DNA from 2 places in the Priestia sp. 40 genome. Region 1 is predicted to be linked to the other one. Evidence: a T-box and tRNA genes for the amino acid it is inferred to sense, from the RefSeq annotation. Region 1 holds a T-box; the other holds one or more tRNA genes.
What was found. A T-box is a leader RNA that pairs with one kind of tRNA and senses whether it is charged. The one in region 1 lies ahead of pheS (phenylalanine--tRNA ligase subunit alpha), so its partner is inferred to be a tRNA-Phe.

Region 1 (14,733 bases):
AATCATTACGCAAGATGCTCCTGAAGCGCTTGAAATTATGCGTCATAGTACAGCGCATTTAATGGCTCAAGCAATCAAACGTTTATACAAAGATACAAAAGTACAGCTGGGTGTAGGGCCGGTTATCGAAAACGGTTTTTATTATGACATTGATATGGAAGAATCAATTACTCCTGAAGATTTAGGTAAAATTGAAAAAGAAATGAAAAAAATCGTTAATTCAAACATTGAAATTGAACGAAAAGAAGTTTCTCGTGAAGAAGCCATTCAACTTTTTAAAGAAGTTGGCGATGAGCTAAAGCTTGAATTGATCGATGCGATTCCAGCAGGTGAAAAGGTTACGATTTATCAACAAGGCGAATTCTTTGACCTTTGCCGAGGCGTGCACGTGCCGTCAACAGGCAAAATTAAAGAATTTAAACTATTAAGCGTGGCGGGTGCTTATTGGCGCGGAGACAGCGATAATCAAATGCTGCAGCGTATTTACGGTACAGCATTCTTTACAAAAGCAGATTTAGACGAGCATCTTCGTCTTCTTGAAGAAGCAAAAGAACGTGACCACCGTAAACTTGGTAAAGAGCTAAACTTATTTACGAACTCTCAAAAAGTAGGACAAGGTCTGCCTTTATGGCTTCCAAAAGGTGCGACAATCCGCCGTATTATCGAGCGTTATATTGTAGATAAAGAAGTGAGCCTTGGTTATCAGCATGTTTATACTCCAGTGCTTGGAAGTGTAGAACTTTACAAAACGTCTGGTCACTGGGAGCACTACCAAGATGACATGTTCCCTGCAATGGAAATGGATAACGAAGACCTTGTTCTTCGTCCAATGAACTGTCCTCATCACATGATGGTGTACAAACAAGGTATTCACAGCTATCGTGAGCTTCCAATTCGTATTGCTGAGCTTGGAACTATGCACCGCTATGAAATGTCAGGAGCATTATCAGGACTTCAGCGCGTTCGAGGCATGACGTTAAATGATGCGCATATCTTTGTACGTCCGGATCAAATCAAAGAAGAATTTATTCGTGTGGTTCGCTTAGTTGAAGCGGTTTACAAAGATTTTGGATTTGAAAATTATTCATTCCGTCTATCTTACCGTGACCCTGAAGATACAGAAAAATACTTTGATGATGATGCAATGTGGGAAAAAGCACAAAGTATGTTAAAAGACGCAATGGATGAGCTTGATCTTGATTATTATGAAGCTGAAGGCGAAGCGGCATTCTACGGCCCAAAACTAGACGTTCAAGTTAAAACGGCTCTTGGTAAAGAAGAAACGCTATCTACGGTTCAATTGGATTTCTTACTTCCTGAACGATTTGATTTAACGTATGTAGGGGAAGACGGAAAGCAGCATCGACCGGTTGTTATTCATCGCGGCGTGGTGTCAACAATGGAACGTTTTGTAGCTTTCTTAATCGAAGAATATAAAGGAGCTTTCCCAACGTGGTTAGCACCTGTACAAGTTCAAGTGATTCCGGTATCACCGACGGTTCACCTTGAGTATGCAAAAGAAGTGCAAGAACAGCTTCAGCTTGCGGGTATTCGTGTGGAACTTGATTCTCGCGATGAGAAAATTGGCTATAAAATCCGTGAGGCTCAAATGCAAAAAATTCCTTATATGCTTGTTGTAGGGGATAAAGAAGTAGAGGATAAAGCAGTAAACGTACGTAAATATGGTGAGCAGAATTCAGAAACAGTGGATTTCCAAGCCTTTTTACAAAATGTAAAAGCAGAAGCATCTCGTTAATGAAAAAAGCAGAGAATTAAAATTCTCTGCTTTTTTATGCAACATTTATAAAAAACTGTTGCATAAATGTTTTTCCTTTGATACAATAACTTTTGTTGTGAAAAAAGAACGAAATCATTGACTTTTGTCTTTGTTGATACTATAATAGCTTAAGTAATTGAATACTTGTTTATACAGAAGAAGAAGCACCCGCTTCTCACCTGAGTGACGCATAGAGCAGTTAGCAGGTACATCGTATCTTAATTAAAACGATAGAAGTGTGGGTGCAGTATGTACTCACACTTTTTTGTGTGAGTTAATAATTGGTCTAAGCAAGCGTATTCGCTCATTAAACCTTGGAGGTGGCTACTTATTAGCAAGGACATGATGGTAAACGAGGGCATTCGAGCTCGCGAAGTTCGTCTAATTGATCAAAACGGTGAACAATTAGGAATTAAATCAAAAAATGAAGCATTAGAAATTGCTTCACGAGTAAATCTTGACTTAGTAATGGTTGCTGCAAATGCGAAACCGCCGGTATGTCGTATTATGGACTACGGTAAATTCCGCTATGAGCAACAACGTAAAGAAAGAGAAGCTCGTAAAAACCAAAAAGTTGTAAACTTAAAAGAAGTTCGTTTAAGTCCAACAATTGATGAACATGATTTTAACACTAAACTTCGTAACGCACGCAAGTTCCTTGAAAAAGGTGACAAAGTGAAAGCGTCTATTCGCTTTAAAGGTCGTGCCATTACTCATAAAGGGATTGGCCAAAAAGTACTTGAACGTTTTTCACAAGCTTGCGAAGATGTAAGTTCAGTTGAATCGGCTCCTAAAATGGAAGGCCGCAGCATGTTCTTAGTCTTGGCACCTAAAAACGAAAAGTAATAGAACGAGGAGGAACACCCCATGCCAAAAATGAAAACACATCGTGGCGCTGCAAAGCGTTTCAAAAAGACTGGAAGCGGTAAATTAAAACGTGCTCGTGCTTACACAAGCCATTTATTCGCTAACAAATCTACAAAACAAAAGCGTAAATTACGTAAAGGTTCTTTAGTAAGCAAAGGTGACTTCAAACGTATCCGTCACTTATTAGATAACATTAAGTAATTTGGGTTGAGATAGAAACAATACAGGAGGTAAACAATTATGCCACGCGTAAAAGGCGGTACAGTAACACGCAAACGTCGTAAAAAAGTTTTAAAATTAGCTAAAGGTTTCTTCGGTTCGAAGCATAGATTATATAAAGTTGCTAATCAGCAAGTTATGAAATCTCACATGTATGCTTATCGTGACCGTCGTCAGAAAAAACGTGACTTCCGTAAATTATGGATCACACGTATCAATGCAGCTGCTCGTATGAACGGTCTTTCTTATAGCCGTTTAATGCACGGTTTAAAATTAGCAGGTATTGAAGTTAACCGCAAAATGCTTGCTGACTTAGCTGTAGCTGATGAAAAAGCATTTGCTGAATTAGCAACTGCTGCTAAAAAAGGCTTAGATAAGTAATTGATTATAAAGTCTCGTCATCTTTAGATGATGAGGCTTTTTTGCTATTGGAGGACATATCATGAATGAACTGCTGCTTACCTATTTTATTGTTATTAATATAGTAGGGGTAGGAATGATGTATAGAGACAAACAAAAAGCGAAAAGACATGAGTGGAGAATTGCCGAAAGCACACTGTGGACGGTAGCGGCTATCGGAGGAGCTCTTGGAGGACTGATCGGCATGTATTGCTATCGTCATAAAACGAAGCACACATCGTTTAAAGTAGGTTTTCCTATTCTTGCTGCTCTTGACTTACTTTTCTTTTTTGTTATCAGCTGAGCACAAATGATTTTGTGCTCAGTGTAAAAATTCTCGAACGGGGCTTTTCCAGCGAATAGGAGCATTTGGATACATGTCGTGTACGTGGCTTTCGATCAGCTTGAAATCTTGTTTTTGCAGTTCATGCAATCGAGATGGATCTGTTAACACCATTGTAATTGACAAAGATTCTGGTTCATTGGGATTGCTGTATTTTTCTCCTTCAAATAAAATACCTTTATACGTTAATAGAAAATTTTTGCGGATATTCGTTTTTTCGTCAACAACAAAAAATTGCTGATGTTCCTGAGCTGCTACAAGCTTCCGCTTTGGACTGCGAAAATGCTGAACCAGCTTTAATAGTGTGTAAGCAACAAGCGCGAAAATGAACACGCGAACGATAACAATAACAAACATAACGCTCCCTCCTTTACAAGGCACAGTTTTCTTACTTTACGTTTCAGTCTCTAAAAAGTTTCATGATTTTTGATATAATTTCTTTATTGGTTTAAAAAGAAGAAGATATACATAATTACAGGAGTGATTACATTGAATTTACAACAGCTATTTACCATGCAGCGCCAGCTAGATCAACATATAGAGGACAAGCATCAGCTTCATAAGGAAGACTTGGTTCCAAGAAAACTTTTAGCTCTGCTTGTTGAAATGGGAGAGCTGGCAAACGAAACGCGCTGTTTCAAATTTTGGAGCGTTAAACCCCCGGCTGAAGACGCTGTTATTTTAGAAGAATTTGTGGATGGCGTACATTTTATTCTGTCTTTAGGGATTGAAAAAGGATACGATGATTTAACTGAGTTACCAAATGGAAAAGCAGGTGATTCGAAAACAGCACAATTTTTACAGGTGTTTGCACAAGTTGCTTCTTTCGAGCAGGATCTGTCGAAAGAAAACTATGTGAACATGTTTGTATCTTACATGACGCTTGGCGATATGTTTGGTTTTTCCGCTGAACATATTGAAGAGGCGTACATCTCAAAAAATGAAGTGAATTTTAAACGTCAAGAACAAGGATACTAGAAATAAAGGGATGGGAAATTTTACTTCAACCTCTTTTTAGCTATAATAGAGGTATACATATGAAAGGGGTAATCCATATGACAAAGTTAGATGAAACATTAATGATGCTTAAAGCACTAACAGATGCAAAAGGAATTCCTGGAAATGAACGTGAGCCGCGTGAGGTTATGAAGAAATATATTTCACCTTATGCAGATGAAGTAACGACAGATGGTCTAGGCAGTTTGATTGCGAAAAAGGTGGGCAATGAACAAGGGCCTAAAATTATGGTAGCCGGTCATTTGGATGAAGTCGGTTTTATGGTGACTCAAATTGATGAACGCGGCTTTATTCGTTTTCAAACGGTAGGCGGATGGTGGTCTCAAGTTATGCTTGCTCAACGCGTAACCATCGTTACATCTAAAGGAGAGGTAACAGGGATTATTGGCTCAAAGCCTCCTCATATCCTGCCTCCAGAAGCTCGCAAAAAGCCAGTTGACATTAAAGATATGTTCATCGATATTGGTGCTTCTAGCAGGGAAGAAGTAGCGGAGTGGGGAGTAAAACCTGGTGATCAGGTTGTGCCTTATTTTGAATTTACGGTTATGAACAACGAAAAGATGCTGCTAGCGAAAGCCTGGGATAACCGTATAGGCTGTGCAATCGCTATCGATGTCTTAAAAGCTTTAAAAAATGAAGCACATGAAAATGTTGTGTATGGTGTAGGAACGGTGCAAGAAGAAGTTGGACTTCGAGGTGCAAAAACATCTGCTAACTTTATTGAACCGGATATTGCATTTGCTGTTGATGTCGGCATCGCTGGAGATACACCTGGCGTTTCTGATAAAGAAGCATCTTCTAAAATGGGGCAGGGTCCGCAAATCATTTTATATGATGCTTCCATGGTTTCTCATAAAGGACTTCGAGATACAGTGGTAGATGTGGCAGATGAATTAAATATTCCGTATCAATTTGATGCAATCGCTGGAGGCGGTACGGACTCAGGTTCTATCCATATTTCAGCTAACGGGGTGCCAGCACTTTCGATTACAATTGCAACTCGTTATATCCACTCTCATGCAGCGATGCTTCATCGTGATGATTATGAAAATGCAGTTAAATTAATTGCGGAAGTTATTAAACGCTTAGACCGTGATACGGTTAACGCAATTACGTATAATTAAAAAAAGCTCATTCTCCTAGGAGAATGAGCTTTTTGTTGTACATAGGAAAAAGTTATTTATTTTAAACCGTTTTCAAGCGTTGTCAGAATTTCTTCTTTTTCTGATTCTGGAGACTTTTCCCAAAGCACCTCAAATAAAACACCAAGTCCAGGGAGCATTTTTTCTTCACCGCTTTGAATGGCGTCAGAAATTGTAGCCTCAAGCTCTTCTTTTGAGTTTCCTGAAACGTTTGCAATAACAGCATTTCGTAAATTAAGATCCATCATTTTCACCTCAGCTATCGTAAAGTTACCAATAGTTTTTGTTTTCTTTGCGATTTCTATGTACAATAAAGTGAAACTTATCTAATGATTATTGAGAAAAACCTAATTGAACTATTTATTTTTTTATAGATAAAGGAGTTATGTTTGTGAAACAAATTGATTCAGTTAAAAATCCGCAGGTAAAAGCGTGGAAAAAGCTGCATAATAAAAAAGACCGTGACAAGCAGGGGCTTTTTATGGTAGAAGGCTTTCATTTAGTCGAAGAGGCTATCAAAAATAAGGATTGCGTAAAGGAATTAATTATTCGCGAATCGATCGAAGTGCCGGCACAGTGGGATATAGACGGTATCGAAATAACGGTTGTAAACGAGGCAATTATTAAGTTATTATCTGACACAGAAACACCTCAAGGAATTATTGCCGTGTGTTTTCAAACAAAGCATGCGGAAATCATTCATACAGCACAGAAAGTATTGCTTTTAGATGCGGTGCAAGATCCAGGTAACCTCGGCACCATTATTCGAACAGCTGATGCTGCCGGAGTGGACGCTATTATCGTTGGAGAGGGCAGCGTGGATGTGTACAACCCAAAAGTCGTTCGTTCAACGCAAGGAGCTATTTTTCACCTTCCAATTGTAAAAGGCGATTTACTCGAAATGATTTCACTGTTAAAAGAAAGAGGAATAGCAGTTTACGGCACGTCGTTACAAAATGGAAAAGTCTACACACACGTAAAACCTTCAAACGAATTTGCGCTGATTGTGGGAAATGAAGGAAACGGCGTAAGCGAGAAAGTGTTGGAACAAACGGATCAGAATCTGTACATTCCCATCTATGGAAAGAGCGAGTCGCTAAATGTTGCCATCGCTTCTGGAATCTTACTTTATTATTTACGCGGAATGTAGTTGCATCGAGAACGTGTTTTCACTATAATAATACAATAGTTACATATGTAAAAAACGATGAAAGAGAGCAGTAGCTTATGTCCGTTTATGCAGGGAGAAAATGCCGTGACTGAAAGCATTTTTATAAATGTAATAAGTGAATTCACCTCTTGAGTTGACACTTAGACCATCTTACATAGATGTAAAGGTGTTCCGGAGATTCCGTTAACTTGAATGAAGTGAACTGTATACGTCTGTGTATATAGTTAACAAGGGTGGTAACGCGACTAATCCTCGTCCCTTTTTTGGGAGGAGGTTTTTTTATTTGTCATTTTTTACGTTAAAAGGAGGAATAAGTGATGAAAGAACGTTTACAAGAACTTCAACAAGAAGCAATTGCAAAAGTCGAAGCAGCAAGTGCTTTAAAAGAATTAAACGACGTACGCGTAGCTTATTTAGGAAAGAAAGGCCCTATCACAGAAGTACTTCGCGGTATGGGAAAACTTTCAGCTGAAGAGCGTCCTGTAATGGGAGCACTTGCAAATGAAGTACGTGAAGCGATTGCATCTAAAATTGAAGAAAAACAAACGGCGTTAGAAGCAGCCGAGGTAGAGCGTAAACTTGCTTCAGAAACAATCGACGTAACGCTGCCAGGACGCCCTGTTAAAGCAGGTACGCATCACCCGCTAACAAGCGTGGTTGAAGAAGTGGAAGATTTATTCTTAGGAATGGGCTATGAAGTAGCAGAAGGACCGGAAGTAGAGCAGGACTATTATAATTTCGAAGCGCTGAACTTGCCAAAAGGTCACCCAGCACGTGATATGCAAGATACGTTCTATATTACGGAAGAAACGCTTCTTCGTACGCATACATCAACTGTTCAAGCTCGTGTTATGAACAAAAATGAAGGCAAAGGACCTGTTAAAATTATTTGCCCAGGAAAAGTGTACCGCCGCGATGACGATGATGCTACGCATTCTCATCAATTCATGCAAATTGAAGGTCTTGTAGTAGACGAAAACATTCGTATGAGCGATTTAAAAGGCACGCTTGAAGTATTTGTGAAAAAGATGTTCGGTGCAGACCGTGAAATTCGTCTTCGTCCAAGTTTCTTCCCATTCACTGAGCCGTCTGTAGAAGTAGACGTATCGTGTGCAAAATGTGGAGGTAAAGGCTGTAATGTATGTAAACAAACAGGCTGGATTGAAATTTTAGGAGCTGGCATGGTTCATCCAAATGTTCTTGAGATGGCTGGATACGATTCAACTAAATATCGTGGTTTTGCTTTTGGAATCGGTGTAGAGCGTATTGCTATGTTAAAACACGGCGTGGATGATATTCGTCATTTCTATACAAATGACGTTCGTTTCTTAGATCAATTTAAACAAGTATAAAGGAGGGACTACGATGTTTGTATCTTATCGTTGGTTACAAGAGTATGTTGACTTATCAGGCGTAACGGCAGAAGAGTTAGCTGATAAAATCACAAAAAGTGGAATTGAAGTTGAAGGTGTAGAAAACTTAAATAAAGGCATCAGCGGAGTGGTAATTGGTCATGTTGTAGAACGTGAACAGCATCCAAATGCGGATAAATTAAGCCGCTGTCAAGTAGATCTTGGCGGAGGAGAAATCGTTCAAATCGTGTGCGGAGCACCGAACGTGGCACAAGGCCAAAAAGTAGCGGTTGCAAAAGTGGGAGCTGTACTTCCAGGTAACTTTAAAATTAAGCGCGCTAAGCTTCGCGGTGAAGAATCGAACGGTATGATTTGTTCTCTTCAAGAGCTTGGCATTGAAAGCAAGCTTGTAGCAAAAGATTATCAAGAAGGGATCTTTGTCTTCCCAAGTGATGCTGAAGTAGGAGCGGATGCACTAGATGCATTAAACTTAAACGATGAAGTATTAGAACTAGGGCTAACACCAAATCGTTCAGACTGCTTAAGTATGTTAGGCGTAGCGCATGAAGTAGCGGCTATTTTACGTCGCGAAGTGAAGTATCCGTCAGTGAACGTGCAAACGTCTGATGAGCAAGCGTCTGATTATATCTCCGTTAAAGTAGAGGCAAAAGAAGACAATCCGCTTTACGTAGCGCGCGTTGTGAAAAACGTAAAAATTGCTCCGTCACCCCTATGGATGCAAACGCGTTTAATGGCAGCTGGTATTCGACCTCATAACAACGTAGTTGATATCACTAACTATATTTTGCTTGAATACGGTCAGCCGCTGCATGCTTTTGACTATGATCGTCTTGCTTCAAAAGAAATTGTTGTACGTCACGCCTCAGAAGGCGAGAAGTTTGTAACGCTTGATGATCAAGAGCGCGTATTAAAAGGTAATCAGCTTGTTATTACAAACGGCAGTGAACCAGTAGCTCTTGCAGGTGTAATGGGCGGAGCAAACTCTGAAGTAAAAGACGATACGGTAAATGTTCTTATTGAATCAGCTTACTTCAAAGGTTTAACGGTTCGCCAAGCTTCAAAAGACCACGGTCTTCGCAGTGAAGCAAGCGCTCGTTTTGAAAAAGGAATTGATCCTAACCGTACGCGTGTAGCTGCTGACCGCGCAGCAGAATTAATGGCTGAATACGCTTCAGGTGAAGTGGTAAGCGGTACTGTAGAAGTAGATACACTAGCTGTGGAACCTGCTGTTGTAGCTGTGTCACTAGGACGTATTAACAACGTGCTTGGTACAGAACTATCAATGGAAGAAGTACAAGATATTATGAACCGTCTTCAATTTGAAAGCAAAGTCGAAGATGAAACAATCGTTGTAACAGTACCGACTCGTCGAGGCGATATTACAATTGAAGAAGATATCGTCGAGGAAGTAGCGCGCATGTATGGCTATGACAACCTTCCTACAACGCTTCCTGTAACAGTGGCAACTCCAGGAAAATTAACAGAGTATCAGCTTGGACGCCGTAAGGTTCGCCGTTTCTTAGAGGGAGCGGGGCTAGCGCAAACAACAACCTATTCGTTAACGAGCGCTGAAAAAGCTACTCAGTTTGCACTAAATGCAACAACTACGATTGGTTTAGCAATGCCGATGAGTGAAGATCGCAGTATCCTTCGTCAAAGCTTAGTGCCTCATTTGCTTGAAGCAGTGAAGCATAATAATGCTCGCCAATCGGATTCTATTGCACTATACGAAACAGGCTCAGTGTTCTTATCTAAAGGTGAAGGAGAATTACCGGATGAGCAGGAGCGCGTAGCTGGGGCAATCACGGGTCTATGGCATGCTCACGGCTGGCAAGGTGAAAAGAAAGTCGTTGATTTCTATGTAATTAAAGGTGTACTAGAAGGATTATTTGCACAGCTTGGTTTAGAGAAACGAATCTCATATGCTCCTGTTAAAAAAGACGGTATGCACCCTGGACGTACAGCGGCTGTATGGTTAGATGAAAAAGAAATTGGATACGTAGGTCAAGTTCATCCTGTTGCTCAGAAACAGTATGGTCTTCGTGAAACATACGTATTTGAATTACACCTTCAAGAGCTATTAGCTGCAGATGTTGAAGAAGTTCGTTATTCAGCTATTCCAAGATTCCCATCTATTACACGTGATATTGCACTTGTTGTAGATAAAAACGTTCTTGCAGGAGAAGTTCAGCGCGTCATCTATGCAGCGGGCGGAGAACTTTTAAAAGACGTGACGGTATTTGATCTATATGAAGGAGAGCGTATGGAAGAAGGCAAGAAATCTGTAGCTTTCTCTTTACGTTACTTAGATCCTGAACGTACATTAACTGATGAAGAAGTAGCAAAAGCACATGGTGCAGTGTTAGAGGCTGTAGAAAAAGAATTTGGTGCAACGCTTCGTTCATAAGAATAAGAAAAGAGATGTGGATTCCCACATCTCTTATTTTTTAGCTAATTTTAAAGCTTTTTCTGTATTAGCAAAATGAATTTTAGCTAAGGAGTTCAGCGCATTCACGCCATGTTTTTTAATAATTTTAGCAGCGGCGATATCAACTTGTGCTCCAGCTCCGCGAGGAATAACCATCCCGGTCTTTTCCGTCAGCAAATCCATTTGTTTTAAAAATGCATATCTGGCAATAATGGAAGCAGCAGCTACAGATAAATGAACGCTTTCTCCTTTTGTGCTGAAAAAGACATTTTCTTTGATAATCTCTTTTTCCTTTACTACGTGTTTATAATAGGTGTTCTTTTCGACAAACTGGTCAATTAAAATGGCATCAGGTTTTTCAGGATCCAATTTTTTTAACACGTTCGATAAAGCTTTATTGTGCAGCAGAGCTTTCATTTTACCTTGCGACATGCCTTTTTCTTGAAATGCATTATACTTTTCGTTATGTAAAACAAGCAAACTATAGGGAATAAACGAAACAAGCTGCTTGGCAATTTCAATGATTTTAGCATCCGTTAACTCTTTTGAATCTCGTACTCCTAACTCTTTTAACAAAGGAAGCTGCTCTTTTTGAACATAGGCAGCAACTACGGTCATAGGACCAAAATAATCTCCCGTCCCTACCTCGTCAGAACCGATGACCGATAGTGAGCTGAAGTTTGATGGGAGGTGTGAGGCAGGAGCCTTTTTCGCAGCATCTAAAGGGCCTCCCCACTTAGCCGCTTCTGTTTCAGCTTCTTTTCCTTGAAAAAGTACTTTTCCAGAGCGGTACGCAGTGATAGAACAGCCGGGGGTTTTAGCTGCAAAAATACTTCCCTGTGGAAGTTTGGGCTGTAGATAGGATGTGTAATGAAGCTTCATTTTAGCTATTTGATCAGCTGATACCTTAATAACAGCATGTGACATAATGCTTCACTCCTTTCGGGGTATTTTAGTTTACTTTATAAGCACTATCCCTTATGATAGCTTAAATATAGATATGTTTCCATTGAAGTCTTCTTCGTGGTATGATAGGGATTAGGATTTTTCGTGGAACGGAGGATTTTCTCGTGTCAAGACAAGATAAAACACGTGCGACAGTTGACATCTTTGGTCAGCAGTACAGCATCGTCGGTAGCGAAAGTACAAGCCATATTCGACTTGTCGCCTCTATAGTGGATGAAAAAATGCGTGAAATCAGTACTAAAAACCCTTCTTTAGATATCAATAAATTAGCAGTATTAACAGCTGTGAATGCTGTACACGAATATATAAAACTGAAAGAAGACTATGAGAGACTTGAACAAAAACTTTATGGAAAAGAGGAATGACTGAGTCAATGCTTAATATCATTTTAATTATATTGCTTCTTTTAGGCTTTGTGACAGGTCTTAAAAGAGGATTTATTTTGCAGCTCATTCATATTGTCAGTTTTGCGGTTTCGTTTATCGTCGCTTATATGTTTAGTGGAGACTTGGCAAGCCGACTTCGCTTGTTGATTCCGTTTCCGGACAATATTCAGCAGCAAAGTGTCGCATCGTTTGTATTTGATTCTGGAACGATAGAAGACGCTTTTTATCGAATGATTGCATTTGCGATTTTATTTTTTGCTACTCACATTGTACTTCGCCTTGCAGGCTCTGTTTTAACGGCTTTAACCGAACTGCCAATTCTGCGCCAGTTAAATAAATGGGGCGGAGGTGCACTTGGATTCGTTGAAGTGTATATCATCGTTTTTATTTTGTTATACATTGGAGCCGTGATTCCTGTAAGTGAAATTCAAACGCCAATTCAACAGTCTTCAATTGCAATCAATATCGTACAAAATACTCCATATTTATCGTCTGCCATTCAAGATTTGTGGACCCAGTATGGCGTAATGTAATGAAATTACAATAGCTTGTTGAGAGGGTGTGTCGAAAGTGTCATAATACTTTTGAGATACCCTCTTTTTTTATCGCAGTCTGTTCTGCGGTTTTCAAGAGGACAAAGGTATGTCTAGATGGAAATGTGAAAGAGTACATATGTAACTTATCATGTTTTCAAAAGTTTCGTTATTATGATAATAGGCTGGTGAAAAGAGATGAATAAAAAGGATATTATTAAATTGTTAGAAACAATTGCTACATATATGGAATTAAAAGGAGATAACCCTTTTAAAATTTCTGCTTTTCGAAAAGCAGCTGCAGCGTTAGAAACTGACGAGAGAACGCTGACAGAGATTGAGGATTTTACAAAGCTCCAAGGGATTGGAAAAGGAACAGCTGCAGTCATTACAGAGTATATGGAAACAAATGAGTCGAGCGTATTAGAAGAACTAAAGCGAGAAGTTCCTGAAGGGCTTATCCCTCTGCTTAAGCTGCCGGGGCTTGGAGGTAAAAAAATAGCTAAATTATATAAAGAGCTAGATATTAAAGACATGGAATCACTGCATCAGGCTTGTATGGAAAATCGAGTGCAGGAACTAAGCGGTTTTGCTAAAAAGACAGAAGAGAAAATCATCGCTGCTATCGAAGAATTTGGAAAGCGTCCTGATCGTTTGCCTCTTGCTTTTATGCTTCCAATAGCGGACGAAATTTTAGAAGCCCTTAAACACATGCATAGCATTGAGCGTTTTTCTCAAGCAGGGAGTATTCGCCGCATGAGGGAAACAGTAAAAGATCTTGATTTTATTATTTCAACAGCTGAACCTCATGCTGTTCGCGAACAGCTAGTATCGCTGCCAAAAGTGAAGGATATCATTGCAAATGGAGATACAAAAGTCTCGGTAACGTTAGCCTATGAGTACGATGTGTCCGTGGATTTTCGTCTTGTAGAAGATAAAGCGTTTGCCACAACGCTTCATCATTTTACAGGATCAAAAGATCATAATGTGCGCATGCGTCAATTAGCAAAAGAACGCGGTGAGAAAATTAGCGAGTATGGCGTTGAAAATGCGGAGACAGGCGAAGTCATGACCTTTGAGTCTGAACAAGCATTCTATGAACATTTTGGGCTGTCTTTTATTCCGCCGGAACTTCGTGAAGATGGAACGGAGGTAGATGCATTTATCAAACCTCAAACGCTTGTGACTTACGGTGCCGTAAAAGGTGATTTGCATATGCACTCCACGTGGAGCGACGGGGCGTATTCGATTGAAGAAATGGCGGAAGCATGTCGCGCGCGAGGCTATGAGTACATGGCGATTACAGACCATTCTCAGTATTTAAAAGTAGCGAACGGTCTAACGCCTGAGCGCATTCGCAAACAGCGTGAAGAAATTAATCGTTTAAACGCACAGTTCGATGATTTTACAATACTAGCTGGAATTGAAATGGATATTTTGCCCGATGCAACACTTGATTATGATGATGAAATGCTAGCTGAGCTAGATTTTGTTATTGCGTCCATTCACTCTAGTTTTTCGCAATCCCGCGAAGAAATTATGAATCGTTTAAAGCAAGCGTTAAATAATGTTCATGTAGATTTAATCGCTCATCCCACGGGTCGTTTGATTGGCCGCCGCAACGGATATGATGTAGATATTGATATGCTAATTGAATTAGCTAAAGAAACACAAACGGCTCTGGAACTAAACGCGAATCCAAACCGTTTAGATTTAGCCGCTGAGCATATAAAAAAAGCACAAGAAGCAGGAGTGAAAATTGCTATTAATACAGATGCTCACAATTTAGACATGCTAGAGCATATGGAAATTGGAATATCTACGGGAATTAAAGGCTGGCTTAAACCAGAAACGGTATTAAATACGTATAGTCTCAAAGAATTAACCGCCTTTTTAAATCGACATAAATAAGCAACAGGAGGAATCAGTTTTGCAATCACGTATTTTTCATGTACTAGAGTTTAATAAAGTTAAGGAACAGCTTCAGAAAAAAGTAGCTTCTTCTTTAGGCCGAGAAAAAGTAGCGAATTTGATTCCCTCAACTCAGTATGAAGAAGTAGTCAAATGGCAGGAAGCAACAGATGAAGCTACAACCGTACTGCGATTGCGTGG
Region 2 (14,733 bases), on a different contig from region 1:
CCAAGAGTCCACATCGACGGGGAGGTTTGGCACCTCGATGTCGGCTCATCGCATCCTGGGGCTGTAGTCGGTCCCAAGGGTTGGGCTGTTCGCCCATTAAAGCGGTACGCGAGCTGGGTTCAGAACGTCGTGAGACAGTTCGGTCCCTATCCGTCGTGGGCGTAGGAAATTTGAGAGGAGCTGTCCTTAGTACGAGAGGACCGGGATGGACACACCGCTGGTGTACCAGTTGTCTTGCCAAAGGCATCGCTGGGTAGCTATGTGTGGACGGGATAAGTGCTGAAAGCATCTAAGCATGAAGCCCCCCTCAAGATGAGATTTCCCATAGCGCAAGCTAGTAAGATCCCTGAAAGATGATCAGGTTGATAGGTCAGAGGTGGAAGCGTGGCGACATGTGTAGCTGACTGATACTAATCGATCGAGGACTTAACCAAACTTTTAAAAGCGTAAGCTTTACTCAGCGAACTGTTATCTAGTTTTGAGAGAATAATCTCTTGTCTGGTGGCGATAGCGAAGAGGTCACACCCGTTCCCATACCGAACACGGAAGTTAAGCTCTTTAGCGCCAATGGTAGTTGGGACTTTGTCCCTGTGAGAGTAGGACGTTGCCAGGCAATGAATAAGACCCCTTTTTATGCTCTTGTAAAAGAGTCTAGGGGTTTTTTATTTGGCTCATTTGTAAAAAACTTATATACAATACACACTGAATGTTGTGTATGATATTTGGAGGATTAGCTCAGCTGGGAGAGCACCTGCCTTACAAGCAGGGGGTCGGCGGTTCGATCCCGTCATCCTCCACCACCGTGCCGGTGTAGCTCAACTGGTAGAGCAACTGACTTGTAATCAGTAGGTTGGGGGTTCAAGTCCTCTTGCCGGCACCATTTATATCGGAGGGGTAGCGAAGTGGCTAAACGCGGCGGACTGTAAATCCGCTCCTTCGGGTTCGGCAGTTCGAATCTGCCCCCCTCCACCATCTTTATTGGGCTATCGCCAAGCGGTAAGGCAACGGATTTTGATTCCGTCATGCGTTGGTTCGAATCCAGCTAGCCCAGCCATAGAGAGCCATTAGCTCAGTTGGTAGAGCATCTGACTTTTAATCAGAGGGTCGAAGGTTCGAGTCCTTCATGGCTCATTTTAATAAGCGGAAGTAGTTCAGTGGTAGAACACCACCTTGCCAAGGTGGGGGTCGCGAGTTCGAACCTCGTCTTCCGCTCCATATAAAGCGCCCGTAGCTCAATTGGATAGAGCGTTTGACTACGGATCAAAAGGTTAGGGGTTCGACTCCTCTCGGGCGCGCCATAAACGGGAAGTAGCTCAGCTTGGTAGAGCACTTGGTTTGGGACCAAGGGGTCGCAGGTTCGAATCCTGTCTTCCCGACCATTTATGGGGCCTTAGCTCAGCTGGGAGAGCGCCTGCCTTGCACGCAGGAGGTCAGCGGTTCGATCCCGCTAGGCTCCACCAATTAAATTAAATAAATAATTGTAACGAATAATATGGCGGTGTAGCTCAGCTGGCTAGAGCGTACGGTTCATACCCGTGAGGTCGTGGGTTCGACTCCCTCCGCCGCTACCATATAAGTTACATTTGTTATAAATATACGGAGGAATACCCAAGTCCGGCTGAAGGGATCGGTCTTGAAAACCGACAGGGGTGTTAAAGCCCGCGGGGGTTCGAATCCCTCTTCCTCCGCCATCTATTTATATCATCGCGGGGTGGAGCAGTTCGGTAGCTCGTCGGGCTCATAACCCGAAGGTCGCAGGTTCAAATCCTGTCCCCGCAACCAAAGTGGTCCCGTGGTGTAGCGGTTAACATGCCTGCCTGTCACGCAGGAGATCGCGGGTTCGATTCCCGTCGGGACCGCCATTTACATAAAGGCTCGGTAGCTCAGTTGGTAGAGCAAAGGACTGAAAATCCTTGTGTCGGCGGTTCGATTCCGTCCCGAGCCACCATTTTAAGATGGCGATTGTGGCGAAGTGGTTAACGCACCGGATTGTGGTTCCGGCATTCGTGGGTTCGATTCCCATCAGTCGCCCCATCTTAAGTAACGCGGGTGTAGTTTAGTGGTAAAACCTCAGCCTTCCAAGCTGATGTCGTGAGTTCGATTCTCATCACCCGCTCCAAATAATGGGCCTATAGCTCAGCTGGTTAGAGCGCACGCCTGATAAGCGTGAGGTCGGTGGTTCGAGTCCACTTAGGCCCACCATATTCCACAGTAGCTCAGTGGTAGAGCTATCGGCTGTTAACCGATCGGTCGTAGGTTCGAGTCCTACCTGTGGAGCCATACTGGCCCGTTGGTCAAGCGGTTAAGACACCGCCCTTTCACGGCGGTAACACGGGTTCGAATCCCGTACGGGTCATCTTAAAAGCAGTTTGCATATGCAAACTGCTTTTTTTGTTTGTAAACAGAGTTTATTCTTTTGTCTAAACTCTATTTTTCGTTTTTCTATGATTGCCTCTCTCCGAATTGCATTTCTTATAGCACATCTATAAAAGCTTGTTCTAAATTTCGAAAAAAAACCTACAATAGTAATAACGGCATACTGTTTGTACAAAAGGAGGGGAATGCGTGAAAAAAATTGTTTGGTGGTCCATCGGAGTTTTTCTTGTGTATGGAGCGTGTATTTGGGTGTATTTATTCTATATAAGCGATACCTCTATTCCACAATCATTAAAGGGCACCAGCGTAGACCCGGCTACGTTTATGAATGCACGAGAACTTATGTTGACCGAAAAATATTCAAAAATTAGAGATGCACTCTTTTTTATCCGAATTCCATATGAGTGGCTAGGGTTTATTTTAATTTTAGTGTTAGGTGTATCTAAGAAAGTTAATAAGTGGTCTAAAGACATCAGCCGTTTCAGTCTTCTCCAAACTGCTATTTATGTATTTTGGTTATCCGTTCTGCTGCTGATCTATTCTTTTCCTATGGACTGGATTAGCTTTAAGCTTTCAAAGGCTTACCATATTACGACGCAACCTTTCCAAGGATGGATGAAGGATCTCTTTACAGATTTTTGGGTAAACTATGCCACCATGTTTTTAGTGATTGCTGTGTTATATGCATTCATTCGTAAGTTTTCAAAAAGATGGTGGCTGTATGCATGGCTAGTATCTATTCCATTTACGCTATTTTTGACGTTTATTCAACCAGTGGTTATCGATCCGTTATATAACGATTTTTATCCATTAAAGAATAAAGAGCTAGAGACGAAAATTTTACATTTAGCAGACGAAGCTCATATACCTGCTAAGCATGTATATGAAGTAAACATGTCTGAAAAAACGAACTCTCTCAATGCATATGTGACGGGAATAGGTTCTAATTCAAGAATTGTGTTATGGGATACTACTCTTAATAAATTAACAGAACGTGAAATTTTGTTTATCATGGCGCATGAAATGGGTCATTATGTAAAGAAACATATTTATGTGGGGATTGCTTCAGCATTAGTTTTATCGATCGTAGGTTTATGGCTAACGAAGCACTTAGCTCGCTTTGTGATTAAGAGATGGGGAAAAGCATTAAAAATTACTTCTCTTAGTGATTTAAATTCTTTACCGCTTATTCTACTTATTTTTTCTGTTCTTACATTTGCTGTGAGTCCGTTAACAAATATGCAGTCGCGTCATCATGAACTTCAATCTGACACGTACGCCATGGACCTAACAGGAGATAAGCAAGCTGCTATTAAAACGTTTCAGGACTTAACGAAATCAGGACTGTCTCAGGTAAATCCGCCGTATTTAGTGAAGATTTTCCGATATGGTCACCCAACAATACTGGAAAGAATTTCATTTGTTGAGAAGTATGAAAGAAATGAATAAGTGATATAAGAAAAAGTAAAGGATATATGAAGCCTTTTATACGTAGGTATTAATAGAAAAGCCTCCTTGCGAGTAGGAAAAAAATTCTAAAAGGAGGTTTCATTTTCGAAAGTACTGTTATATAATAACGTATGTAAAATAAAAACTGTTTTATAACAATAGGGAGGAATAGTTATTTGTGATTGAAAAGATAGCAGTCTAAATTCTCAGCGTATATTCACCTCAGCTAAGTCTTACTACATGTCCTTCAACTACTTACTTATTTCATCTACGTTCTCGCTAACACTATGGCAAACTGCTAATTTACTTCATCATGAAACAGACATATTCTAACTGCTGCGTTTTATATTTTTATGAATATAGAATTTTAAATTCATTAGGGGGTATAAAGAATGAAAGACATTCGTGTAAAAAACCTTGAAGAGAACTGGAAAAGCGATGAGCGTTGGAAAGGAATTGAACGTCCATATTCTGCAGAAAAAGTCATTGGGCTAAGAGGGTCCATTGATATTGAACATACGCTTGCTAGAAGAGGAGCCGAAAAGTTCTGGAACTTATTAAAAACAGAGCCATACGTTCATGCATTAGGAGCTTTAACAGGAAATCAAGCAGTACAACAGGTAAAAGCGGGGTTAAAAGCAATTTACTTAAGCGGATGGCAAGTAGCTGCAGATGCAAATCTTTCAGGAAACATGTATCCTGATCAAAGTTTATACCCGGCAAACAGCGTGCCGCATGTTGTGAAACGAATCAATCAAGCGCTGCAGCGTGCCGATCAAATTCAGCATTTAGAAGGAGAAGGGGATATCGATTACTTTGCTCCAATTGTAGCAGATGCAGAAGCAGGGTTTGGAGGACAGTTAAACGTATTTGAACTAATGAAAGGAATGATTGAGTCGGGAGCATCTGCCGTACACTTTGAAGATCAATTATCCTCTGAGAAAAAGTGTGGCCACCTTGGCGGCAAGGTATTGCTGCCAACTCAGACCGCTGTGAAAAATTTGATTGCTGCTCGTTTAGCTGCTGATGTAATGGGTGTTCCAACACTTCTGATTGCTCGTACCGATGCTGATGCCGCTGATTTAATTACAAGTGATGTTGATCCTGTAGATCGCCAGTTTATTACAGGTGAACGCACCGCTGAAGGTTTTTATCGCACGAGAGCCGGAATCGATCAAGCTATTGCTCGTGGCTTAGCATATGCGCCATATGCTGATCTAGTATGGTGTGAAACGTCTGAACCAAACTTGGAACAAGCACAAAAATTTGCAGATGCTATTCATGAAAAATTCCCAGGTAAAATGCTTGCTTATAACTGTTCACCATCTTTCAACTGGAAGAAAAAATTAGATAAGAAAACGATTGAAAAGTTCCAAAGAGAAATCGCAAAAATGGGCTACAAATTCCAATTCGTTACGCTTGCTGGCTTCCATGCTTTAAATCACAGCATGTTTGAGCTGGCACGAGGATATAAAACAAGAGGAATGGCAGCTTATTCAGAGTTACAAGAGAGAGAGTTTGCTAGTGAAATAAATGGATATACTGCTACAAGACATCAGCGTGAAGTAGGAACGGGTTATTTTGATGAAGTGGCGCAAGTAGTTTCTGGTGGGACTTCTTCTACCACAGCTTTAAAAGGTTCAACGGAAGAAGAGCAGTTTCAGGCACATAAATAACAAAAAATCTATGAGTGGAACGGTTAGTTACTTCCACTCATAGGAAAAATCCTAACAAAAAAGATTCTTACATCTGTAAGAATCTTTTTTTATGTAGTAAACACGATTTAACAGACAGCTGTTCTTCCTGAGAAGAAAGTATCTGCCTGTTAAACGTACATATAAATCATTAACATGAATTAAGTTCTTAAAATATTAAGTAGATGTTTGAAGCAGGGATTGGTACTGTGCTGATAGCTCATAAAAAGCAATTTCATCACGTTGATCTAATGCCGTGTTAATGTTTGTTTCTAACAGTTCTTTTTGACGCTTAAAAAGCGATTCATCAATTACCATTTCGATATAAACATCCAACATACTCACAGTATCAATTACTTTTTTCTTGCGAGCGAGGGACTTCATCATTTCCGTGTACGATTTTTCATTGTTCATACCTCATCACCTCTGCACCCTTTTTATTATTATATAGATTAAAAGAAGAAAAAACAACTAATTTTCTAAATTTTTAGATTTTTATTTTTAGAAATGATAAAGTAAGAGGGAAACGCTACTTTCGTTTTTATCGATTGACTATTTGGTTTAAAAATGAATGCTTGGGGGCGAAGAAATTGAATCATTTAAAAAAGCGTACGGTAACGATAGAGGATTTGTATGAATTGAAGTCTGTTTATAATCCTCAGATTTCTCCAGATGGAAAAAGTGTAGTTTATACGGTTCGAGAAACGAAGAAAATAGAGAACGCGTATGAAACGCAGCTGTTTATATTAGATCTTGAAACGAAAGAAACTAAGCAATTAACGTACTATAAAGGGAATAATCATTCTCCCGCCTGGTCCCCGGACGGCAAGTGGATTGCTTTTTTATCCGATCGCAGTCAAGCCGTTCAGCTCTACCTATTAGCAGCGACAGGCGGGGAAGCAGAAGCACTCACAGATCTTGAAAAAGGCGTTAGTAATCCAGTGTGGTCTCCTTATAGTGACGAAATTATGTTTTCCACAAAAGTAGAAGAAAAAGCTGTAAGAGTTGAACAAAATCATGAACATCCCCAGCCGTATGAAGTGGAACGTTTACTGTACAAATCCGATGGTAGCGGCTATTTAAAAGGTGAATATACGCAAGTTGCTGTCGTTAAACTTAAAAATAAAGAAGTGACGTTTTTAACGGATGGACCTTATCATCACTCTGTAGGGTGCTGGTCTCCCGATGCAAGCTCAATTGTATTTTGCAGCAGCCGAGGAGAGAATCCGGATTTATCGTTAACCATGGACGTGTTTATTTTGCATCGTGATACTAAAAAATTAACATCTATTACAGCAGAAACAGGATATTTTCATCAAGTTTCGTGGTCACCAGATGGATCATACATAGCTTACATTGGAAATGAACGTACATACGGATCGGCTTCAATGAATGACATATATATTTATCAGATTTCCAACCAAAAAACAGCTTGTATCACTGCTGGTATAGACGTAGAAATAGGAGATATGGTAGCGGGAGATTTCCACTTTGGAAGAACCGCAGCGGGAATTATGTGGAGCAGTAATCAAGAATTTTATTTTGTCGTAAGTGAAAAGGGGTCTGTAGGCATATATAAAGGAAATGTAAATGGGAAGTTAGATCCTGTGCTTATGGACAATGCTCACGTATATGGGATATCTGTTCTTCCAAACTGTGAGGAGGCTATCGTGGCAATCAGCACATTTACACATCCCGGAGATCTTTATTCTCTAAATTTAAAAACAGAGGAACTAGTGAAGCTGACAAGCGTTAATGACTTATTTTTAAAGCATGTGCAGCTCACAGAAGCAGAATCTTTTTACGCGACTTCTACGGACGGTATACATATCCATAGTTGGGTAGTAAAAGCTGCTGCCACAAACCATGGATCTCCAACCATTTTAGAAATCCACGGAGGTCCGCATCTTATGTATGGTCATACATTTATGCTTGAATTCCAAGTACTTGCATCAAAAGGGTTCAATATTATCTTTTCTAATCCAAGAGGCGGCAGAGGGTATGGTCAAGCCTTTACAGATGCCGTTCGAGGAGATTACGGAGGCATGGATTATACGGACTTGATGGCAGTGACCGACGAAGCAATTAACCGCTACTCTTATATTAATGAAGATAAGCTTGGCGTAACAGGAGGAAGCTACGGAGGGTTTATGACAAACTGGATTGTAGGAAGTACAAATCGGTTTAAAGCAGCGGTGACGCAACGGTCTATTTCAAATTGGACGAGCTTTTACGGCGTTAGTGATATTGGCTATTATTTTACCGAATGGGAGTTAAAAGCTGATATTTATGAAAACCCGGAAAAACTTTGGAGTCACTCGCCGCTTCGTTTAGCAGAGAACGTTAAAACACCACTTTTAATCTTACATAGCGAACAGGATTATAGATGTCCAATTGAACAAGCTGAACAGCTTTATGTAGCGCTGAAAAGAAAAAATAAAGAAGTAGAATTTATTCGGTTTCCTCAGTCTAACCATGAACTCTCTAGAAGCGGTAAGCCCAATTTACGAACGGCGAGACTAAAATATTTAACAAGCTGGTTTAAACGTTATTTAAAACAGTCTCAGTAAAAAGTGCATGGCTGTTCAACCAAATATGTGTGCGTAAATAAAGGCTGTATGACAAACGTAAAAGGGCAGGAAAGATAAAACGCTGTAAAACTTTTGTTTGGTAAAGGAAAGTAGTACAATAAGTGAAAAGTAGCACAGTTGTTTAAATAAGGAGAACATTCGATGGATTTTGAAACATTAAAGCATTATTTGACATTAGACGGCGTCCTCGAGTTATTAAAACAATATCAATCATTTGGAATCATTCCGGGGCTGCTGTTGCCTATTTTAGAAGCGTTTATCCCTATCTTGCCGCTTTTTGCGTTTGTAATGGCTAATGCTGCTGCCTTTGGCTTATGGTCAGGCTTTTTAATTTCATGGATTGGGAGCTGCGTTGGATCACTGCTTGTCTTTTTGATTTTTAGAAAATATGGACAGGCGAGGTTTTTACATTTCATCAGCCGCCATGCGCAAATTCGAAAAATCATGATTTGGGTGGAACGACACGGTTTTGGACCGCTGTTTATTATGCTTTGTTTTCCTTTTACCCCATCTTCAGCGATTAATGTAGTAGCCGGACTATCACGTGTCAGTATGGCTCAGTTTATGCTTGCTGTATTAGCGGGTAAAATGGTAATGATATTTATGATGAGTTTTATTGGGGCCGATTTTGTTTCATTTGTGAAACAGCCTTTAAAAGCAGTACTTGTTTTAGTGATCATTTTTGTCCTATGGCTTGTTGGAAAGCAAATTGAACGAAGGTTAAATGAAAAATCTAAAGTGAAACAGTATGACAAATAGTTTGTTTATATATAACAAATAGTGATAAAAGACTGCGTTTTAATAGGCAGTCTTTTGTTATACATGCAGCCAAAAAGGGTATCGTAAACTATAGAGAAGCCTTTTCTTATAGGAATACAGCAGCATTTTTGAAAGGATCTTAAAATTTTTCTTAAAGAAGTTATTTGTCTGTTTATTCGGTTGGAAGAACAATGCACATACAGAATATCTGTCCAGTAATGAACAAGTTTTTTGTTTATCAATTATGAAAAATATGCTAAAATAAAAGAAAAAACTGGGAATAAATTAGATATCTATTCCTAGTTGCACCTAAGTAATGAACCCTTTGTTTTCTCGAGATATACATGTTTTTTCTCAACATGTATTATCACCTCATGTATTTCAAAACGTTTTCTTAAAAATTATATGAATGATTTTTGAGCTTGACTACTAAGATGTAAGTAGAGGGATCATTACTAGAAAAGCACCGAATGATCATTAAGACGTGCTTGGCGTCGTTTTGAGGAGGGGAATGCGCTACTAAGATTCAAGCGACTTGCTGATTAATCGTTGTTAGTAAGCGTCTTATAGCGCGGGTGACATGAGATTAAAAGATAAAGTGGCAATTATTACGGGTGCAGCAAATGGGTTAGGGTTCGAAGCTTCTCGAATTTTCGCACAAGAGGGTGCAAAGGTCGCTATGGTTGACTACGATGCAAAAGTAGGAGAAGAACGAGCAGCTCAGCTAAAAGAAGAAGGCGGAGATGTAGCATTCTTTCAAGTAAACGTAGCGGATCGAGACAGTGTAGATGCAATGGTAGAAGAAGTCGTGAAACGCTTCTCTAAAATAGATATTTTAATTAATAATGCAGGTATTACCAGAGATGGAATGCTAACTAAATTATCAGTTGAAAATTTTCAAGCGGTCATTAACGTAAACCTTACAGGCGTTTTTCACTGTACGCAAGCCGTTGTACCGCATATGATTGCTCAAGGTAAAGGGAAAATTATCAGCACATCTTCGGTATCCGGCGTATATGGAAATGTTGGTCAAACGAACTATGCGGCGACAAAAGCCGGCGTAGTGGGAATGACAAAAACATGGGCTAAAGAGCTTGGGCGAAAAGGAATTAATGTAAACGCTGTAGCTCCCGGGTTTATTGAGACGGATATGGTGAAGGCGATGCCGGACAAAATCATTGATCAAATGAAATCCACTATTCCTTTACAAAGGTTAGGTCAGCCTTCTGACATTGGTTATGCTTATCTTTATTTAGCCTCTGATGAGTCCAACTATATTAACGGCACAACACTGCATGTAGATGGTGGAATCATGATGTAAAAGTAGAAAATAACTCTCTTTCCTAAAACTTTTTAGTGGTCATTTGGCTACTGAAAAGTTTTTTTATTGCATCCAGCATTTCACATATGTGCAAAGTGGAATTTTGTCTGCAAGTTCAGTAAAATAATAAGGAGAGAGATAGAGAGATTTTGATGATTATCATTATAAAATTTTGACGACTGCGTCACGTGTTTGCGTGGCGTTTATCCATTTTGCACTTAAACAACTAAAAATATAGAGAAGAAAAATGAAGGGGTGAAAACGTGGGGCTACAGTTTTTATTAGGACGTTCAGGAAGCGGGAAAACGGAATATCTTTTAAATAGCATGCGCCAAGAGCTGTTAAATGCTCCGCTTGGGCATCCACTTATTTATATTGTACCTGAACAGATGACATTTCAGTCGGAGTATGCGCTTGTTCAAACACCTGGTTTAGAAGGCATGATGCGTGCTCAAGTTTATAGTTTTACACGTCTTGCATGGCGTATCCTGCAAGAAGTCGGAGGTATTAGCCGCTATCATGTGGATCAAACAGGTATTCATATGATGCTTAAAAAAATTATCGAGCATCGAAAAGAAGAGCTTCGACTGTTTGCGAATTCTTCAGAACAAGCAGGGTTTATTGAAGAATTAGAAAAAATGGTTAAAGAGTTTAAACAGTACACGGTGGATGCACCGTCTCTTGAAGAGATAAAGCAAAAGCTGCAAGTAGAAGATGAGAAGGTCCTTGCTGATAAATTACATGATTTACATCTTATTTACGGAGAATTAGAAAAACAGCTGATGACAAAATATGTAGATGGAGAAGATTATTTGAAGCTGCTGAGTGAAAAAGTAGCGTCTTCTGCCTACCTTGCTCAAGCAACGATTTATGTAGATGGATTTCATCACTATACTCCTCAAGAATTAACGGTATTAGTAGAGCTGATGAAAGTTTGTAGAGAAGTGAAAATAGCGGTGACTTCTGATTATTCATATCAAGATTTTATTCCAAATGACTTGCACTTGTTTCGATTAACGAGCGAAACGTATCAAGAAATAATGAGTCTGGCGGCTGAAAACGGGATAGAAGTTCAAGAGCCAAACGTATTTAATGAACAAAAAAGGCATCAAAACAGTCCAGAGCTTGCCTATTTAGAACGATATTATGATGAACGGCCAACGCCGGAATTTCAGTCAGAGCCCGAGCACATTCAGCTGCTGCCGGCGGTTAGCCGAAGAGCAGAGGTAGAAGGGATTGCAAGAGAAGTGCTGTCGCTTGTGCGTGATCAGGGCTATCGCTATCGTGACATTGCTTTGATTGTTAGAAATGCAGAAGACTATCATGACTTGCTTCAAACCATTTTTCGAGATTATGAAATTCCATACTTTATTGACCAAAAGCGAGCGATGTTTCATCATCCACTCGTTGAATTTATTCGTTCAGTCTTAGAGGTGGTAAGCGGGTCATGGCGATATGAAACCATCTTTCGAGCAGTGAAAACAGATCTTTTATTTCCTTTGTCATCTGATGTGCACCAGCTTCGCGAAGAGATGGATGAATTAGAAAATTACGTACTTGCTTACGGTATTCAAGGATCTAAGTGGACGAGTAAGGAACCATTTACCTACAGAAAATATCGTTCGCTTGAAGATATGAACCTTGGGAAAACGGACGAAGAGCTTGCTTTTGAGCAAAAAATAAATGAATTAAAAAATATGATTGTTCCTCCTATTTATTCGCTTCAGCAAAAATTAAAGCAAGCGAAAATAGGAAAAGAAAAAGCAGAAGCACTCTATCGTTTTTTAACGAATTTAGATATTCCACAAAAGATAGAAGCGCTGCGCAATCGATGTGAAGAAGAAGGAAAGCTTCAAGAAGCAAGAGAGCACGAGCAGGTATGGAAAGCAATTCTTCACTTATTTGATCAGTTTGTTGAAATGATGGGAGAAGAGAAAGTATCGATTTCTTTGTTCGCAGATCTATTTGAGACAGGGCTTGACAGCATGCAGTTTGCACTTGTTCCGCCTGCACTGGATCAAGTGGTTGTGGCAAGCTTCGAGCGTTCGCGTTTATCCGGTATCAAAGCAAGCTTTGTGTTAGGTGTAAATGACGGTGTGATTCCAGCTAAACCAAAAAGCGATGGCCTGTTATCTGAGAAGGAGAGAGAGCAGCTGCTTGAATCAGGTTTATTACTTGCGCCAACTGGAAGGCAAAAGTTGTTTGACGAACAATTTCTCATTTATTTAGCACTTTCCAGCTCTTCTGAAAAACTTTATGTTTCGTATCCTCTTGCCAATGAGGAAGGGAAGACTCTGCTGCCTTCACTCGTTATTAATCGAGTAAAAGAGCTGTTTCCGCTCCTGCAGGAAAAGCTGTTAATGATGGAGCCTACGAATTTAGAAGAAGAAAAGCAAGTTGATTATATAACAAATCCTTTAACAAGCATCGCGCATTTAGCCAGCCAGCTGCAAGGTTGGAAACGTCATTATCCGATGAGTTCGGCTTGGTGGGATGTATATAATTTTTATGTAGAAAATCCAAATTGGAACTCATACAGTGAGAGGGTACTAAGCAGCTTATTTTATAAAAACGAAGCAAAAAGGTTAACAAAGAAAACGAGTCAGCGTCTGTATGGAAAGCATATTCAAGCAAGCGTATCGAGAATGGAGAAATTTGAAGCCTGTCCGTACGCTCATTTTGCTTCTCATGGGCTCAAACTTAAAGAACGAAAAGTTTTCAAATTAGCAGCTCCTGACATAGGCGAGTTATTTCACGCGGCGCTGAAGATGATTTCAGACGAGCTTCGGGGCGGTCAAAAAGAATGGAAGAACTTAACGAGAAAAGACTGTCAGCAGCTTTCTACGGCTGCGGTGCACGAACTTGCTCCGCGCTTACAAAACGAGATTTTATTGAGCTCTAATCGTCACCATTATTTAACGCATAAGCTGCAGCAAATTATTGAAAGGGCGTCGCTTGTGTTAAGTGAGCACGCTAAGGTGAGTGGGTTTGTTCCTGTTGGATTGGAGCTTGGATTTGGACCTAGCGCGGAGCTGCCTTCTATGCAGTTCACACTGCCAAATGGCCATACGATGGAACTCGTTGGCCGAATTGACAGGGTAGATAAAGCGGAAAGCTCCAAAGGACTTTTACTGCGTATTGTCGACTATAAATCAAGCGATAAAGCATTAAACTTAGTGGAAGTGTACTACGGTTTATCTCTTCAAATTTTAGCTTATTTAGACATAGTCGTGACGTATGCTGAACAGCTTCTTCATGACAATAGAGGAGCATTGCCTGCTGGCGTTCTTTATTTCCATGTTCATAATCCAATGATCAACAGTACTAAAGCATTACAACCTGATCAAATTGAAGCCGAAATCTTCAAGAAGTTTAAAATGAAAGGACTGCTTTTAGGGGACGAGGAAGCAGTACGATTAATGGACGAAACGTTAGAATCAGGGCACTCACAAGTTATATCGGCGGGCATTAAAAAGACAGGGGGCTTTTATTCCAATTCTTCGGTTGCGAGCGAAGAAGATTTTACACATCTCCGTCAGTATGTGCGAGGTAAGTTTGTGGAGGCAGGTACAGAGATTACAAATGGAAAAATTGATATTTCGCCTTATAAGCTAAAAGATAAAACACCATGCGCGTTTTGTGAATACCGCTCAATTTGTCAGTTCGATGAATCAATGGAAGACAATGAATATCGTCAGCTTAGTACAGAGAGCCAAAATGTTATTTTAGATAAAATTCGAGAGGAGGCCAAACGAGATGAGTAAAGATATACACGTAAAACCGGCCGACTCCCAGTGGACGGATGATCAGTGGAACGCCATTGTTTCATCAGGTCAAGATATATTAGTAGCCGCGGCTGCTGGTTCAGGAAAAACAGCGGTTTTAGTTGAACGTATTATTAAAAAGATTACGATGGGTGATGAGCCAATCGATGTTGATAGATTACTCGTTGCTACGTTTACAAATGCTTCTGCCGCCGAAATGAGAAATCGAATTGGCGAAGCATTAGAAAAAGAGTTAAAAAAGAATCCATCTTCTTTACACTTGCGCAGACAGCTTAATTTATTAAACCGTGCGTCTATTTCTACGCTTCATTCTTTTTGTTTAGAAGTCATTCGTACGTATTATTATATGATTGATGTAGACCCTGGTTTTCGAATTGCGGATGATACGGAAGCAGAGCTCCTTCGTGAAGAAGTATTGGAAGAACTGTTTGAAGAACAGTACAGTATTGAACAGAACGAGCGATTCTTTGATTTAATTGATCGTTATACAAGTGACCGAAATGATTTAGATATTCAGCTTATGGTAAGAAAGCTATATGACTTTGCAAGATCTAACCCTGACCCAAACGGCTGGCTTGAAATGATCGTGAGTCAATATGATGTCACAGAGGACTCTTCTATTGATTCACTTCCGTTTCTATCTTTTCTTTTACAAGAAGTAACAACGCAGCTGATTGGCATTGAATCGATTTTAAAACAATGCTTAGAGCTAACAAAGCTGCCAGGAGGGCCTGCTCCTCGCGCTGTTAATGCAGAGG

Region 2: it has a tRNA-Phe gene. The T-box ahead of pheS (phenylalanine--tRNA ligase subunit alpha) is inferred to sense a tRNA for this amino acid. The anticodon was not compared.

The regions. Positions count from the first base shown of each region.
Region 1 covers NZ_JBMPZA010000005.1:1,401,908-1,416,640, reverse strand. Annotated here, with positions in the region: gene thrS (threonine--tRNA ligase) at 1-1,756, shown strand, start outside; ribosomal protein L20 leader region at 1,928-2,050, shown strand; gene infC (translation initiation factor IF-3) at 2,120-2,623, shown strand; gene rpmI (50S ribosomal protein L35) at 2,645-2,845, shown strand; gene rplT (50S ribosomal protein L20) at 2,885-3,244, shown strand; gene ACO1DI_RS08400 (DUF1294 domain-containing protein) at 3,306-3,566, shown strand; gene ACO1DI_RS08395 (hypothetical protein) at 3,585-3,962, opposite strand; gene ACO1DI_RS08390 (dUTP diphosphatase) at 4,095-4,583, shown strand; gene ACO1DI_RS08385 (M42 family metallopeptidase) at 4,661-5,746, shown strand; gene sspI (small acid-soluble spore protein SspI) at 5,803-6,009, opposite strand; gene ACO1DI_RS08375 (TrmH family RNA methyltransferase) at 6,150-6,914, shown strand; T-box leader at 6,963-7,198, shown strand; gene pheS (phenylalanine--tRNA ligase subunit alpha) at 7,253-8,287, shown strand; gene pheT (phenylalanine--tRNA ligase subunit beta) at 8,301-10,715, shown strand; gene rnhC (ribonuclease HIII) at 10,749-11,663, opposite strand; gene zapA (cell division protein ZapA) at 11,807-12,067, shown strand; gene ACO1DI_RS08350 (CvpA family protein) at 12,076-12,621, shown strand; gene polX (DNA polymerase/3'-5' exonuclease PolX) at 12,820-14,532, shown strand; gene ACO1DI_RS08340 (endonuclease MutS2) at 14,552-14,733, shown strand, end outside.
Region 2 covers NZ_JBMPZA010000015.1:327,694-342,426, reverse strand. Annotated here, with positions in the region: rRNA gene ACO1DI_RS16635 (23S ribosomal RNA) at 1-434, shown strand, start outside; rRNA gene rrf (5S ribosomal RNA) at 498-613, shown strand; tRNA gene ACO1DI_RS16625 (tRNA-Val) at 725-800, shown strand; tRNA gene ACO1DI_RS16620 (tRNA-Thr) at 805-880, shown strand; tRNA gene ACO1DI_RS16615 (tRNA-Tyr) at 889-972, shown strand; tRNA gene ACO1DI_RS16610 (tRNA-Gln) at 980-1,054, shown strand; tRNA gene ACO1DI_RS16605 (tRNA-Lys) at 1,059-1,131, shown strand; tRNA gene ACO1DI_RS16600 (tRNA-Gly) at 1,141-1,215, shown strand; tRNA gene ACO1DI_RS16595 (tRNA-Arg) at 1,222-1,298, shown strand; tRNA gene ACO1DI_RS16590 (tRNA-Pro) at 1,303-1,379, shown strand; tRNA gene ACO1DI_RS16585 (tRNA-Ala) at 1,385-1,460, shown strand; tRNA gene ACO1DI_RS16580 (tRNA-Met) at 1,495-1,571, shown strand; tRNA gene ACO1DI_RS16575 (tRNA-Ser) at 1,599-1,691, shown strand; tRNA gene ACO1DI_RS16570 (tRNA-Met) at 1,706-1,782, shown strand; tRNA gene ACO1DI_RS16565 (tRNA-Asp) at 1,787-1,862, shown strand; tRNA gene ACO1DI_RS16560 (tRNA-Phe) at 1,873-1,948, shown strand; tRNA gene ACO1DI_RS16555 (tRNA-His) at 1,959-2,034, shown strand; tRNA gene ACO1DI_RS16550 (tRNA-Gly) at 2,046-2,119, shown strand; tRNA gene ACO1DI_RS16545 (tRNA-Ile) at 2,126-2,202, shown strand; tRNA gene ACO1DI_RS16540 (tRNA-Asn) at 2,206-2,280, shown strand; tRNA gene ACO1DI_RS16535 (tRNA-Glu) at 2,285-2,356, shown strand; gene ACO1DI_RS16530 (M48 family metallopeptidase) at 2,566-3,825, shown strand; gene aceA (isocitrate lyase) at 4,218-5,501, shown strand; gene ACO1DI_RS16520 (IDEAL domain-containing protein) at 5,697-5,933, opposite strand; gene ACO1DI_RS16515 (S9 family peptidase) at 6,110-8,089, shown strand; gene ACO1DI_RS16510 (TVP38/TMEM64 family protein) at 8,252-8,869, shown strand; gene fabG (3-oxoacyl-ACP reductase FabG) at 9,450-10,190, shown strand; gene addB (helicase-exonuclease AddAB subunit AddB) at 10,454-13,954, shown strand; gene addA (helicase-exonuclease AddAB subunit AddA) at 13,947-14,733, shown strand, end outside.